Regions from separate parts of the Paenibacillus sp. FSL L8-0340 genome, predicted to be linked through region 2. Evidence: riboswitches for the same ligand, from Rfam matches in the RefSeq annotation. Region 2 holds a riboswitch; the other holds the start of a gene.
What was found. A riboswitch is a leader RNA that binds a small molecule or an ion and turns the genes downstream of it on or off. The one in region 2 is predicted to bind cyclic di-GMP.
Positions count from the first base shown of each region.

Region 1: it holds a riboswitch for cyclic di-GMP, as region 2 does, so the genes downstream of both, NST07_RS01950 (anti-repressor SinI family protein) here and NST07_RS14515 (hypothetical protein) in region 2, are expected to answer to the same signal.

Region 1 is NZ_CP151967.1:420,602-428,178, forward strand. Features, by position in the region: gene odhB (2-oxoglutarate dehydrogenase complex dihydrolipoyllysine-residue succinyltransferase) at 1-233, opposite strand, end outside; gene NST07_RS01945 (2-oxoglutarate dehydrogenase E1 component) at 288-3,155, opposite strand; cyclic di-GMP riboswitch class I at 3,640-3,724, shown strand; gene NST07_RS01950 (anti-repressor SinI family protein) at 3,752-3,904, shown strand; gene NST07_RS01955 (helix-turn-helix domain-containing protein) at 4,004-4,336, opposite strand; gene NST07_RS01960 (hypothetical protein) at 4,759-5,829, shown strand; gene NST07_RS01965 (signal peptidase I) at 5,848-6,441, shown strand; gene NST07_RS01970 (TasA family protein) at 6,528-7,031, shown strand; gene NST07_RS01975 (TasA family protein) at 7,113-7,577, shown strand, end outside.
Region 2 is NZ_CP151967.1:3,243,483-3,251,059, reverse strand. Features, by position in the region: gene NST07_RS14525 (ketoacyl-ACP synthase III) at 1-671, opposite strand, end outside; gene NST07_RS14520 (hypothetical protein) at 709-1,068, opposite strand; gene NST07_RS14515 (hypothetical protein) at 1,202-2,257, opposite strand; cyclic di-GMP riboswitch class I at 2,308-2,399, opposite strand; gene NST07_RS14510 (hypothetical protein) at 2,498-2,764, opposite strand; gene NST07_RS14505 (sigma-70 family RNA polymerase sigma factor) at 2,885-3,466, shown strand; gene NST07_RS14500 (DUF4179 domain-containing protein) at 3,435-5,027, shown strand; partial or broken gene NST07_RS14495 (GNAT family protein) at 4,972-5,361, opposite strand; gene tnpB (IS200/IS605 family element RNA-guided endonuclease TnpB) at 5,545-6,633, opposite strand; gene trpS (tryptophan--tRNA ligase) at 7,248-7,577, shown strand, end outside.

The sequences.
Region 1 (7,577 bases), 2.8 Mb from region 2:
GCGCTGCCGATCACGCCGATAGCCTCGCCAACGGCTACATTCTCGCCGGCCTGGCGCAGGATGGAGGAGATGACGCCGTCCTCCTCCGCGCTGATTTCAAGATTGACCTTGTCGGTTTCAAGCTCAGCAAGCACATCCCCCTGGCCGACAGTATCGCCCTCTTTAACCAGCCATTTGTAAATCGTTCCTTCGGAAATGGATTCGCCCAGATCGGGTACTTTAATTTCGGACACAGGCCCTTACCTCCCCAAATATAATAGTTAACGTTATCGTGACACCGTCCCCTTTCAGGAGGACGGTACAGCCGCTTGTACTTGCGAATTTAGTTTCAGGGCTTCCGTAACTATACGCCGCTGCTCAAAGCTATGCACATCCGCGTAACCGCTGGCCGGGCTGGAACGTTCCGGACGGCCGATATACTTCACTTTGACATTCTGCGGGGCGATGGCGCGCAGCCGTGGTTCGGCATAACTCCAGCCGCCCATATTCTTAGGTTCTTCTTGTACCCAGATGATTTCCTGCAGGGAGCGGAAGGTGCTCAGATGAGCGGCCAGTTCCCGTTCCGGGAACGGGTAGAGCTGCTCCAGCCGCAGAATGTGCAGCCAGGACCAATCCTGCCCCTTGGCTGAATCCAGCTCAGTCTGCAGGTCGATAGCGACCTTACCACTGCAGACAACCAGTCGTCTAACCTCGCCGGGCTTGCTGCCCAGAAGCGGCTCCGGCAGGACCGGCTGGAAGCTTCCCGAAGCCAGTTCGGCTCCCGGGGAAGTGCTGCGTGTGTTGCGGATCAGGCTTTTCGGAGCCATGACCACCAGCGGGCGGGCATCCGATCTGCCGCAAAGGGCAGCCTGGCGGCGGAGCAGATGGAAATACTGAGACGCACAGGTCAGATTGGCTACGGTCCAGTTCTCTTCAGCCGACAGCTGCAAGAACCGTTCCAGCCTTCCGCTGGAATGCTCTGGCCCCTGGCCTTCGTAGCCGTGCGGCAGCAGAATCGCCAGGTTGCTGCGTTGGGTCCATTTGGCGCGTCCGGCAGCAATGAACTGGTCGATAATGACCTGTCCGGCGTTGGCGAAATCACCATACTGTGCTTCCCAGATGACAAAGGTTTCCGGGGCAAACACGTTATAGCCGTATTCATACCCGAGCACCGACGCTTCCGACAGCGGACTGTTGTACACCCCGAAGGAGGCGCTGGAGTCCTTAAGCTGATGCAGCGGAGAGAAAAGTGCCCCTGTGTCACTGTCATGCAGCACCAGATGGCGGTGCGCGAAGGTACCGCGCTGGGAGTCCTGGCCGCTGAGACGAATCGGTGTGCCATCCTTCAGAATCGTAGCGAAGGCGAGGGCTTCTGCGAGTGCCCAGTCCACGCGTTCTCCATCATTCAAAGCGTCTTTGCGGCGCTGTAGAATCCGCTCCAGCTTCGGATAGACCTGGAAGCCGTCCGGAACCGACAGCAGCTCCCGGTTAATTTCCTGCAGGTTGTCAAGCGGAACCGCTGTAGGGCGCTGCGGTGTAGGTGCGCTGTCCAGGGCAACTGAGGTTTTGGCGTCTGCGTTCTTATGCTTGCCTTCCTTCATCTTATCAAAGGCTTGCTGCAGTACGCCTTCGGCTTCGGCATTCATTGCCGTAACGTCTTCTACCGTGATGACGCGCTCCTCCTGTAACCGTTCCGCGTACACTTTGTATACAGTAGGATGATTGCGCACTTTACCATAAACAATCGGCTGTGTCGTTTCCGGATCATCCATTTCATTATGTCCGTGGCGGCGGTAGCCGATCAAGTCGATCACGAAATCCTTCTTGAACAGATTGCGGTAGGCGCTGGCCAAACGGACGGCTGCAATGCAAGCCTCCGGATCATCGGCATTGACATGCACAATCGGAATTTCATAGCCCTTAGCCAGGTCACTGGCATAGTGGGTAGAACGGGAATCCTCACTTTCCGTCGTGAATCCGATCCGGTTATTGACGATAATATGCACCGTACCGCCGTTCTGATAACCTTTAAGCTTGCCGATATTAAGGGTTTCGGCCACGATGCCTTCACCCGGGAAGGCAGCATCGCCATGCATCAGCACAGCCATGGCTTTATTGGTGTTTAGCTTAGGCAGACCCGGAGTGCTGCGGTCTTCCTGGGCCGCACGCGTGAAGCCCTCGACCACCGGATTGACGAATTCCAAGTGGCTGGGATTGTTGGCCAGAGTGATCCGTGTACGGACGGTTTCGCCTTCACGGACAGCGCGGTCAGCGCCGAGATGATATTTCACATCGCCGGTCCAGCCGTAGTTAATGCCCATGGAGCCTTCGGAAGGGAACAGCTCCTTGTTCGGCGAATGATGGAATTCCGAGAAAATAATATCATAAGGTTTGCCCAGGATATGAGCCAGGACGTTAAGCCGTCCGCGATGCGCCATACCCATCAGGATATGCTCGGCACCGTCATGAGCGGCAGCACGCACGATTTCATCCAGCATCGGCACCAAGGCGTCATTGCCTTCCAGGCTAAAGCGTTTCTGGCCGACAAAGGTTTTATGAAGGAAAGTTTCGAACTGCTCTACCTGAATCAGCCTTTTCAGCAATTCTTTGCGCTCTGTGTTGTTTAGAGGCGCGGGAGAGCTGGTAGATTCCGCCTGGCTGTTCAGCCAGCGCAGCTCCTGCTCGTCACGCACATGCCCGAATTCATAGGCAATGGTCTGCGTGTAGGCCTGGCGCATCCGGTGAACGGCATCCCAGGCCGTATGAACGTCATTCGGGGCATTCTCCCAGATCAGCGAGGCGGGCATAGCCATTAAATCCTCGCGGGTCAGATCATAGGTTTCGTACTCCAAATATTTCGCCATCGGATTGTTTCCCCGGTCCAGCGGGTCGATATTGGCGGCCATATGGCCATGTATGCGGATATTGGCGATCAGCTTGGATGCCCTTACGGCCTTTCTAAGCCACTCAGTATCTCCTGAAACCACAGGCAGCGGTGCCTGTTCAGCATCGGGAGCCAATGGAGGGGGGCCGGAACGGGTGAAAAGATCGCGGTAATTATGCTCTACTAAAGTTGGATCTTTTACAAATTGCTCATATTTCTCTTGGATGTAACCCAAATTGGGTCCGTAATACTTGCTCCACACAGTTTCGTTATAGGGATCTTTGGCTGCCATGAATACATCCTCCTAACGGATGAACTCCACGCGCGCCAAAATTTCGCCGGCGCCCTTGTGGAGCTTCGATGTTTGCGGTTTCATTCCTCATCTTATTGTGCAACTTTCAAGCCGGGTAATCAATTCATACTTTGGTTGAATCCGTTCGCAAAACGGTATGATTCAGTGCCTAATTCATACAGAACTATTATAAGTTTGGTTTCTTAACTATATGAAAATAATGCGGCGGTGTGATTGAAATGAATGAAATAAAAATGTTGTTTTCAGTTTTCATATATACATACATAGATAAAGAGGCTTGTTCTACAATTTTTTGGGATTATCGAGTAATTCGTACAAGCAGTTGGCAAAATAATCAATTATTTTCCGTTTCCATTTATACAATATTCCCATAAATCGACACACTTTTCGTGTAAGATATTGTATAATGTTATTGCGGATAACGGTTTCATGAATTTCTAGCCAGATCCTTTCATGTAAAGGATCCAGTAAAGGGTAAACCTGCCGAAAGACAGGGGCACAAAGTCTCGGGTCTAATGTAGAAATACTACGACGGCCGGACTGCCTGGGGACGCGTAATCTTAGGAGGAGATTTCTTGGATAAGTCCAACCAGGGGAACAACGGAGAACTGCAGACAGTTGATCTGGATTTAGAATGGGTCTATTTGCTGATGTCGGCTAAGCAGGCTGGCATCCAAGCGGATGAAATCCGCCAATTTTTTAATGAGAAGACTTTGCAGGCAATGTAGCGGTTGGTTGTTAATAGCTTTGTACATACAGAAAGGGCACAGCGGATCTCTCCGCTGTGCCCTTTCTGTATGACCGGCAGGAGAGGGAACCTGCATGAATCAGGAATCCTTCTGCTCCAGCCGCCATTTTTGATAGTCCAAGAACTCTTTGAATTCCCGCTTGCTTATACCCGAAGCCATAGCTTCCAGTACGAGCCGGGACCATTCTCCATCCAGAGGTGACTCTTGTACACCGGAAGGCTCTCCGTAAAGAAGCGCATGAATGGACACCTGAAGTGCGTCAGCGATTTTTTCAATAAATTGAATAGAGGGGTTGGATTGTATATTTCTTTCCACATTGCTTAAGTATGATTTCGCCACATCAGCCTTATCCGCAAGCTCCGAAAGAGACAAGCCTTTTTCCAGACGGAGATGGTGGATACGACTTCCCATATTATCTGGCACGATAAAAACGTCCCTCCGTACTTTTTGTTACAGTATATCAAATAACCGTAAGACGGACAAAGCACTATAGAATCAGTTCCGGTATGAATGATCCCCCTTTTATGTCGTTTCCACTCCACATCCCCATTATTTTTGTTTCCTCTGCGGTATCATTTAGATTTTTCATGCAAAAAACGTTCGTTAAAAAGTACGATAAACTGAGGAAAATGAAGCTTAAAGCAGGAAGTTAACTATAAATTGTTCTTTATTGAGAATATTGCAACAAAATGCGATTTTTGATTTGTAGGAGTAATGGCATATACTTACGTCATAGTTCTTTATAACGAACGAATAACGTTCGTCATAAAGGCTGGATGTTAATAGATTACCTTGTTTGCAGGAAATTGCAAGCAGCTAAAGGAGAGGCTCCTGTGAGGCTTTCACGTTCTTCCCGGAATAGAAACATCCGTCGGTATACGCTTCCCCAAATTGCAGGGATCGTAGTGATTTCGGCTTATGGCATCGGCCAAATTACAACGCCCACGTATGCATTGCTGACTGACGTCGCAGCAACCGAATCCTCCAATATCACCACAGCATTTGTGTTTCCAAGTACGGTCGATCACATTGCCAACCAAGCCAGCGAGGCGATGAAGCTTGCTGCCTGGCAGCGTGAAGCGGCGAGAGAGGCGTTAGCGGAGATAACGGACAAGAATACGGACTCGGAGACCGCAGAGGGACGTATTGGAGGTATTCAAGAGGCTGCTGCACAAACGCGTGAGGCTGCGGCCGGCGCGGCTGCCCTTTTAGCTGAGCTTCAAGGCTATCTAACACGCTCACAACTAGAGCTGGAGCAGCAAGTCAATGAAGTGAACCAGAGACTTTCTCCATATGAGGTCGATTTTAATCAATTAACAACCGCACAAAATAATGCTATCCCGGTATTCGAACAATTGCTCAGCCAAGCCAATCTGACGCTGCGCGAATTTCAGGAGATGGTTAGAAAGTTAAGCTCCATCAGAAGAGTGGACGCTTATGTGCAGGCAGCCTATCATCAGGCATCGACCGCGGCCGAACAGGCCAGGAGTTATGCGGACGAAACCTCGCTGATGCATACGGAGGCCGCTGACGTGATCCAAGGACTGAAAGAGGCTGAGAAGAAGGCGAAGCTCGAAGCGGAAGAAAAGGCGAAGCTCGAAGCTGGGAAAAAGGCGAAGCTTGAAGCCGAGGAAAAAGCGAAGCTCGAGGCTGAGAAGAAGGCGAAGCTTGAAGCCGAGGAGAAAGCAAAACTCGAGTCTGAGAAGAAGGCGAAGCTCGAAGCCGAGGAGAAAGCGAAACTCGAGGCTGAGGAGAAAGCGAAGCTCGAAGCCGAGGAGAAGGCGAAGCTTGAAGCTGAGGAGCAGGCAAAGCCTGATAAGGCTGCTGAGCCGGAAGCCCCTGTCCCGGACGCGAATCCTGACAGCATAACGGTAAAAACAGGCGAAAAGCAAGACGTATTCTAACCAAGGCGGTGCTCTCCAGTGATACTTAAATGGACTCGTAACCTATTGATGTATGCGTTAATTCTTATTTTTCTACTTACGCTGGTATCTGCAATCACTAGCCGGATGAATGGCGGAACGCCCAAGATTCTGGGCAAGGAGATTCTAACGGTGCTCTCAGGCTCCATGGAGCCTGGAATCCAGACGGGGGCTGTCATTGCCGTCAAACCGGTGAGTGAACAGAGTCAGGGATCTTTTAAACCAGGAGATGTAATCACTTACAAAGCTCTGGATGGATCAAACAGCCTGATTACCCACCGCATTGTCAGCGTGCTCGGCTCGGGAGAAAACACCCAGTATATCACCAAAGGCGACAATAACGATGCGCAGGATGCAGATCCTATTCCTTCGAGTAATGTTGTTGCACAGTACGCGGACTTTACCGTTCCGTTTCTGGGATATTTCATGAACTGGGTAAAATCGACCGCCGGGATTATTGTCGTAATGGTTATTCCGGGGATTTTTCTGGTCATCTCGTCCCTTATTACAATCTTCAAATCGATCATGCGCATAGAGGATCCTGCAGAGGTGCAGCTTGCGCCCGGAGAATCCCCGCCTGTTACGAACGGTTGATGCTTCTCCTAACGTGGTTAGGGAAGATTCAATAAATAATTCATAACATACTCCATTCATGGAGATCCAGGAGGAGACAAATAACAATGGCAAATCTCAAAAAAACGATGGCAATGGCAATGGCGACTACAGCACTGGGGGCAACATTAATTGCCGGGGGATCCTTCGCTATCTTTACGAGCTCCGCACAAAATATAGGCAATACGTTTGCTGCTGGCACGCTCAAGATTGAACTGGATAAGAAGGATGAAGCTCAGCAGAAATATTTCAACATCACAAATTGGGCTCCGGGAGATTCTGAAATCCAGCCTGTAGTAGTTAGCAACAAAGGAACGCTTGAGCTGCGTTATGATCTCTCGCTGGCTGTAGGCGGCGACCTCGGCGGCGGAGCAACCCCGCTGGTTATTACCGCATATTCAGATGCGGCTGGAACGGTACCGCTTACCGTTGCCGACCGTGTACTTACCGTGGGCGGATCGGAGACGATTTATGTCAAAGCAGAGTTCCCGAAAGCAGCTGACAACAGCTATCAAGGTAAGTCGGGTACAGCCTCCATTAAAGTAGATGCAGAGCAGACTAAAAATAACTAAGCCTCATAACGAACGGATCTATAACTAAAAATCAAATAAAAAGGGGGCTGCCCCCTTTTTTAATAAGGAGAGCTTACTTCAATGATGAAAAAGAAAAAAATGCTGATTGCCGCATTTTCCTCTGTGGTGCTGCTCTGCGCCGCCATTGGTGGAGGCACGTATGCCTTGTTCACCAGCTCCGCCCAAAACACCGGCAACACCTTTGCTTCCGGTACGTTGTCCTTAAGTACTCACCGCAATGACGTGCCGGTTGAAGGCCCGATGTTCTATACCAGCGACTCCGATGCCGGACGCATGGGAACAGGATTGTGGGCACCGAAAGATACCCATACCCGCGCCATGCTGATCAAGAATACCGGAACGCTGGATGCCAAACTGACCGATCTGATTGCCATCCCGGAAGGAACACCTGCACAGCAGGCCGATGCGCTCGCATTCGGTGAGCAAGCGGTGGTTACTGTAGCCGCTTTGGCTGCTCCAGGCGGCGTCACTCTTAATGCCGATGCGCTCAATGAGGTGAACGAAGCTGCGGACCGGCTGTTCAAA
Region 2 (7,577 bases):
GGATGAAGATAGATTTTTTTCTCTTCAAGCGACAGATGTTCTCCGTACATTTGTGTCATGCCTCCGGCAGGGAACTGCATATCCTCCGCCTTCTGCGTATTGGTGTAGTACGCCGAATCTATCAGGCCGGAGTCCGTATCCTCCACTCTCTCCAGCAGAACCGCACAGGCTGCATCTCCGCACAGGCCCTTGGACGCCAGGTCACCTTCTTTGTAGAAACGGGCAATCTGCTCCGACCCTACAATGAGTGCGTATCTAACTCTGGGAGTGGATATCATGGATCGGGCTGCTTGGTCAGCAGCGACAACCATACCTACACAGTTGGCATTACTGTCATAGATAATGCAGGAATCTTTACCCTCCAGTGCCTGGTGCACAAATGCAGCATCTGTCGGAGCGCTGAAATCATGTGTTCCTGAGGAGAATACGATCATATCCAAATCGCTTCCGCTGAGCCCGCAGTTCTTCAATAGCCTTTTGGATGCTTCAATAGCCATATAAAGCGTGCTCTCTTCATAGTCCGCCGCGTAATAACGATCCTTACGGCCAAAGAACTCCCAAATGCCGATAAGCTTGTCCGCTGAAGCTCCGGCCTGCAGAGCCAATTCCTCATTGCTGATCTTATAGGCAGGATGGTACACTTCGGTGCTTATTATTTTGACATTAGCCATGGTCGACCACCCTCTGCTTAGATTTAGGATATACGATTTAGGATTTAACGATTGCCCATGCCTCTTCCACCGTGTCCACAAAATGTCCTTTAAATCCGGCGCTTGGAGCTACTCTCTGTAATTGAGATTTGGCTACCACTTTCTTCGGATTCACCAGAACCGCATGTTTAAATCCGTTATACAGCACATAGCAGCGTTCCAGAACCGGCAATATCTCCGGCTTGAAGGGCGCCATATCATTGCAGTCAATAATCAGAGACATCTCGTGAATCGGCAAGGTCGGCATGGACGCCTCGAATATTTCCACTTCTTTTACCGTTTCAGCCAATTCGGCAAATCCATGCAAGCTGATGAAGATGGTGTTGAATTCCGGGTACATTTTAGTTTCTGCGATCATTTTTTAACGACACTCCTCTAGTTGTTTTTTCAATTTGTGATTGCGGGATTCATTGGAAATAGGTTGATACCCAAGATTTACCGCTTTCCTGCTATCATCAAATTGCATTTTTTGATAGTTTCTAAAAATTTATTTAGGGCCTTCTGACTATTGTACGAAGCACAATAAAGTCATTCGCGTCGCGTGAGATCAAAGTGTCTTTATTAAAATACACAAAATTGTCCGCACTGCGGTTTCGTTCCCCAAGCAAAAAGAGTTCCCCGCTTCGGAGGTTCACTCCGCGGGCTACCAGTTTATTGTTCATCATTTCCGAGAACACCGCATAATTGTCACCCACGATTAATAGATCATTCCGGTCGCCAATTACCCATTCACGCTTAAGCAATACTTTAACAGGGGCTCCGGCTTTACTGCGGTCCATCGTCATATAAATGAAGTAATTTTTGGTCTTGCCGGCAGTATCCACTTCTTTGGAGTCAATCATCCAGACAATATCTTTACCATTCGAAGCTACGAGGTTGAAGGATTCATTTTCTTTCAGCTTATAAATCTCAGTTGTTTTTGAACTTGGCAGATCATACAGATACAACGTGCCGGTGTCCCATTTGCTATAGATGAACTTGTCATCTACAAACTGGTAGACCTGATCAAAACCGAGATCATTAATGGTCTGGGTTTCCAGCGTCGTTTTGTTAGTGAAGTAAAAATATGAGCTACTGCTGTGTGCATAATATTTATCACCCACACCGAGTAATTCCGGATTATTCACTTCCAGCGGAAGCTCGCTTGTTTTTTTGGTTTTCAAATTGTACTGTACCAGCTTCTTCGGGTAGATATTAATTTGCTTAGTCACTTCAATTGTGGACTCATAATAATAAACACTGTCTCCCAGGAGCTGCAAGTTCGTTTTGAACGTGTTAGTTGAAGTGACCTTCTCCGTCGTCTTCTTCTTCCAGTTATGTAAGTACAGCTGATAAGCCCCTTTGCTATCCTTCTCCAGTGAAGCGATCGTGTCACCTGTGAACTTATAGTTGTAGTCAAGCGGCATGTTATATGCAGTTTTGACATCCGTAAAAGTGTACTTCGCAGCTGCGTGGACCGGAGTGGCAATCAGGGGGCCTGCAGCCAAGACCGCAGCCAGAATAAACGTTAAGCCTGGCCTCAATTTGTGGCGAATCTTCAAAAACATGTTTTTTTATTCTCCTTTTGTTGTATTTAGACAACAAAAAACCAAACTACATGAGCGTCCCCGCTGTCATGCCGCTTTCGTGAGCGGTTTAGACCGGTGGCTTTGCGTCTTCCGCCTTTCGGCGGAGTTGCCTTTGTTCATCAGCTGGCGCTTCCGAATCACAAACATATTTTGGTATTTATTATCTATCTAAATTTATAATTCGACAATAGCAGTCATTATCCTCCTTTTTTCTCACATTCAAATATTGTTCGCTGTATCTGTTTGGCTACGATAGTGCATAGATCCGTTTGACCAGAATATCAGCGGTTTATAGCTCTCCATATGGGATATTCTGCGCGCTAAAAAATCTGTCAAGCCCTCGCTGTGGACCAAACAGTACAAATCAACATCCGAGTAAGCATCCTGCTCTCCTCTGGCATGTGCGCCTTTCAGAAATACCGCCCTGACTGCCGGATCACCCTTTACGGCCAGGCCTACCTGACGGATTGCTTCGTCTTGTTTCATTCTCTCTTCCCCCTGCAATGTGTAGTATGATCTGAACATAATCTTTCTTTTTTATTAAAAGTGAGAAATATTGTGGCGCTGGTGCGTCTTATATACAAATAAATCAATTGGAGGCACTGGATGAAGGCACAGGAAAACGACGAACAAATCATTGCCGAAGTGCTGCAGGGCAACCGGGAGGCCTTTGCGGTACTTGTAGACAAATACAAGTCAAGCTTGTATGGTCTGCTGCTCGGTATGGGCGCCAGTCACCAGGATGCACAGGATTTGGCCCAGGAAACATTTATTAAGGCATACCAGAAACTCCGCGGGCATCATAGCCAATCAAGCTTTGCGGCTTGGCTGTACGCCATTGCGATCAACCACTTCAGGTCACTGAAAAGGCGGAAATCCCCAGGCCTAACAAGCAGTAACTTACTGGAGGAGAAGGATCGCGGGCCAACCCCTGAAGAGCAGTATATGCGTAAGGAAGACGAGCTTGAAATGCACCGGAAATTGTCCAAGCTTCCAGAACGATACCGGATTGTACTGCTGCTTCGCTATACCAATGAATTATCCTATGAGGAAATCTCAGCGATAACGGGAATGCCTATGCATCAGGTCAAAAATTGTCTCCACCGCGCCCGTCAAAAGCTGAAGAAACAATGGTCGAAATCCAGGGAGGGTTCCAATGAAAAAATGGGCTTACACCAATCACAATGACTTGTCCGGCACTGATAACGATCTATTGACGGATTCACAATTGTATACAAGCTCTAATCTAGCTGATGATTTCACAGAGCGCGTTATGGAACAAGTTCGCAATACAGAGATACTGCCTGCCTCCGGGCAACAATTATCCGAGATATCCGGAATGCAAACGGGCCGCACCCTAAAAGGAGGTTTAAAGTGGGGCAGCACTGTTGCTGCAGTGATAGGAATTGCTTCATTACTGTTCTTTATAGGCAAATCAGGTACAGTGTCAGAGACGCTGTCCAACCCTCCACAGAAGCCGTTCCTCCTTGCCAACCAGTGGGCAGAGCTTGGTCTTCTGGACGCCAAAATACTCGGAGTGGTGCAGCAGCCTGGCATAGAGAAAACCGATAAAGGCTATACCTTTGTCCTGCAGGACGTAGTGGCTGATCCTACCCGTTTGGTGCTTAACATTAGCATTACGGATAAAACCGGACATGCTGCCAACGACGCAATGTCCAAATTTAATACCAGCCAATTGGAAATCCATGATGAACAAGGACACAACATCGGAGAACTGAAAGAGATCATGCCCTTGGCCAGTGACATTTATGGAAACTCTGGTCAAGCCTCTCTGCTGTTGACTTACGTATTCCCTGATGAAGGCCCAGGAAGCACCGTAGTTATTCAAGGCAATATTCATGAACTGGCTTCAAACAGTGAAACAGAAAAGGTAGTCGCCGGAGACTGGAGTTTTAGCTATGAAGCAGATATGACCGCAGCACAGGCATTATCGGTAACCACAGATTTGAAGGACCATGTCTATAAAACTCCGGATGGGATGAAGCTGGAGATGGATCAAGTAATGCATACACCTGCAGGTGTCACACTGAAATTCAACACCTCGCTTACTGGAGAGGCAGCCAGCCTTATTTCTGCCAATCTTAATAACGCTCTTGGGCTCATGTTCCATTTTGAGGATGAGAAAGGTGAAGAAGTTTCAAGAATCAACCGTTACAAGTCCGGATATATTACCGACACTTCCTTCGGCTACACTGTCAGATCAACAGAACAAGCCGGCAAGCTGCACTGGACCTACTATTTCAAGAGCCTTCCATATGACAGCCGGCAAGTACGGTTCATCCTGGATGGTTACAATAGTCCCGTCAAGTCTAACGATTCAGTGACGTTCCATCCTCATGAGCTTAATGAGAAACCCGCAGTATTTAGTGCTCAAGGTGATGTGCTGAAGGTGAACAAGATGGAGATCAAAGAAATTAAGGATGAACCGGGAATATCCGGCTGGATGTCGGTCAGCGGCGAATTCACCAACAGATTTGCCAATGACAAGTGGGTCGCCCTCGATGGTAAAGGAAAGGAATACAAAGTTATCTTTAGAGGTGGTTTCACTATGGATGAGACAGTCACATTCGGTGAGACGGGCAATCATGTGAATGAAGCCTATCTTATTGCCAAAGGCATGACTGAACTGCCCGAGGAGCTGACGCTCCGCCGGGTCATAACGGATAAAAGGTTTACCGATGTGAACTGGAGCTTTGCTCTGCCAAAAATAGAAGTGAAAAAACCTTGAGTTTGCTGATGTAGTCATCTTTCAGGATGCTGTACACTTCAAGATCGACGATTCCTTTGCCTGACCATACATTGGCTTGTCTCAAAGTCCCTTCTTTCATAAAGCCGTTTTTCAGCAGTACCTTTTTGGAAGCCCTATTGGGAGGCATTACTTCAGCTTGAATCCTATTGATATCCGCATTATTAAACAAATAACTTATCAATAGGGATAACGCTTCTGAAGCAATGCCTTTCCCCCAATGGGCTTGCTCCAAAAAATAGCCGACCGATACCATATTTACTTTCTGATTAAAATCAAATGCCTCGATAATACCAAGCAATTTGTCATTATCATTACAGCCGAATATTTATGTAATTGCATCCCTCTTCATTTATTGTCTTTGAACACTCCCGCCACCTGTAGAGGTGGGGGATTCTTGGGTCATTGCTTCCTTGAAGCAAAATGCATCGATTTTCTCAAATGTGAAAAATCGTACACCAAGCGATCCCTGTGGTTCCCACAGTTCTTTGCAAGACGGTTAAACCGCCATCATTATAATATTCTGTGCGGCATTTTCATCACGATCATGCGTTGTATCACAACCTGGGCAGACCCATTGCCGCACTGAAAGGTTCTTCACTTCGGGGTTGATGAAGCCACATACAGAACAGGTTTGGCTGGTCGGGGCAAAGGTATCCGAAATCTTAACCGTGCGTCCGTACCATTTCGCCTTGTAGGAGATTTGACGTTCGAGCTCACTCCAGGACGCATCGGCGATAGACTTTGCCAGTTTGTGATTTTTGAGCATATTCGCCACGCGAAGGTTTTCTATACTGATCGTTTGGTTTTCGCGAATCAGTTTGATTGTGAGCTGATGCAGAAAATCATAGCGGCAATTGGCGATCTTCTCATGAATGGAAGCGACCTTTTGCTTGGCTTTGTGCCAATTAGAGCCGCCTTTGCTACGGCGAGCCATACGGCGTTGCCAATAGGCTAACTTCTTTTCGAAATGGCGATACCACTTGGGATTTTGAACCCGAAATCCATCGGAGCAGACGGCAAACTCTTTAAGGCCAAGGTCAACACCAATCTCTTTGCTGGCTTGAGGCAGGGGCTTAACGTCAACTTCACAGACGATGGATACGAAATATTTCCCAGACGCATTCCGGCGAACGGTTGCAGACAGGATGCGTCCCTCTAAAGCTCTGGAATTGGCAAAGGGCATCCATCCCAGCTTGGGAAGCTTGAGTAGACGTTCTTCCACAGCAATGTTGCCGTTGGTATATTTCGTTGTGTAGCTTTGGACAGGGTGTTTACGGTTTTTGAAACGTGGAGCTTGATTCTGTTTTTTGAAGAACCGATCAAAACTATCTGCCACGTTTCGAACCGATGATTGCAAAGCAATGCTATCCACGGTTTTCAACCATTCGAACTGTTGTTTGAGTGCAGGAAGTTGTGTGGCACAACGATTGTAGGATAAGCCTTTGCCTTTCGTCTTATAGGAATCATTCCATAGACCTAAAAAATGATTGAACACAAAACGGCAACACCCGAACATCTGATGAATGAGTTGCTGTTGTTCATTTGTAGGAAAGATGCGATACTTATAGGCTTTATGAATGAGCATGCCAACACAACCTCCTTTCGACGAAGTATATAGGGATATTATAGCACATACGTTCGTTTTCTTTGCAAAAAACACCGATTCATCCCCAACCTATAGAAGGTTGGGTGTTCTCGGCTTTCTTTGATAAATATCTTATCACAATTGATACTTTTTCCTGCCCCAATCTAATAAAGCATTGACCAATCTCCATGGATCAGGTAATAATATACATATATAACAACAACACAGAAGAAGAGTAAGTAGACATATGTGAGAGGACTTGCAGAGAGCCGGTGGTAGCTGCGAACCGGTGTCCGGCATATGATCGAATGGACTTTGGAGTTGCTTTCCCGAACCGTCGGCTACAATGTTGTAGGGAAATGCCGGGCATCCCGCCGTTATCAAGGGAGCGGTCTCGAGATCATGTATTTAGCGATCTCCGCACCGTATAGCGAAGACTGTAACGCTTGCAATTCATGCAGCGGGACGGTCATTTAAGGTGGTACAACGACAACTTCGTCCTTATGGGACGGAGTTTTTTTGTATTGATAAGGGGGTGATGGCCATGGAGGATGGCTGGTGGTGGCGATTTATAATTTCTACACAACAACATTATACCAGGAGGTTTTTTAACGATGAAAGAACGTGTACTCACAGGAGATCGGGTTACCGGCAAACTTCACCTTGGCCATTACGCCGGCAGCCTGCAGAACCGGGTTATTTTGCAGGATCAATATGAATCCTATGTATTTCTGGCGGATGTTCAGGCACTGACGACCCATTTCGATAGACCCGAATTGATCCGCAGCCATATCCGCGAGATTATGCTCGATTATTTGTCTGTAGGCATTGACCCCGGTAAGACAACCCTTTATGTACAGTCCATGATTCCGGAAATCGCCGAGCTGACGATCTTCTTCTCTATGTTTGTTACGGTGAATAACCTGCGGCACAATCCAACGGTA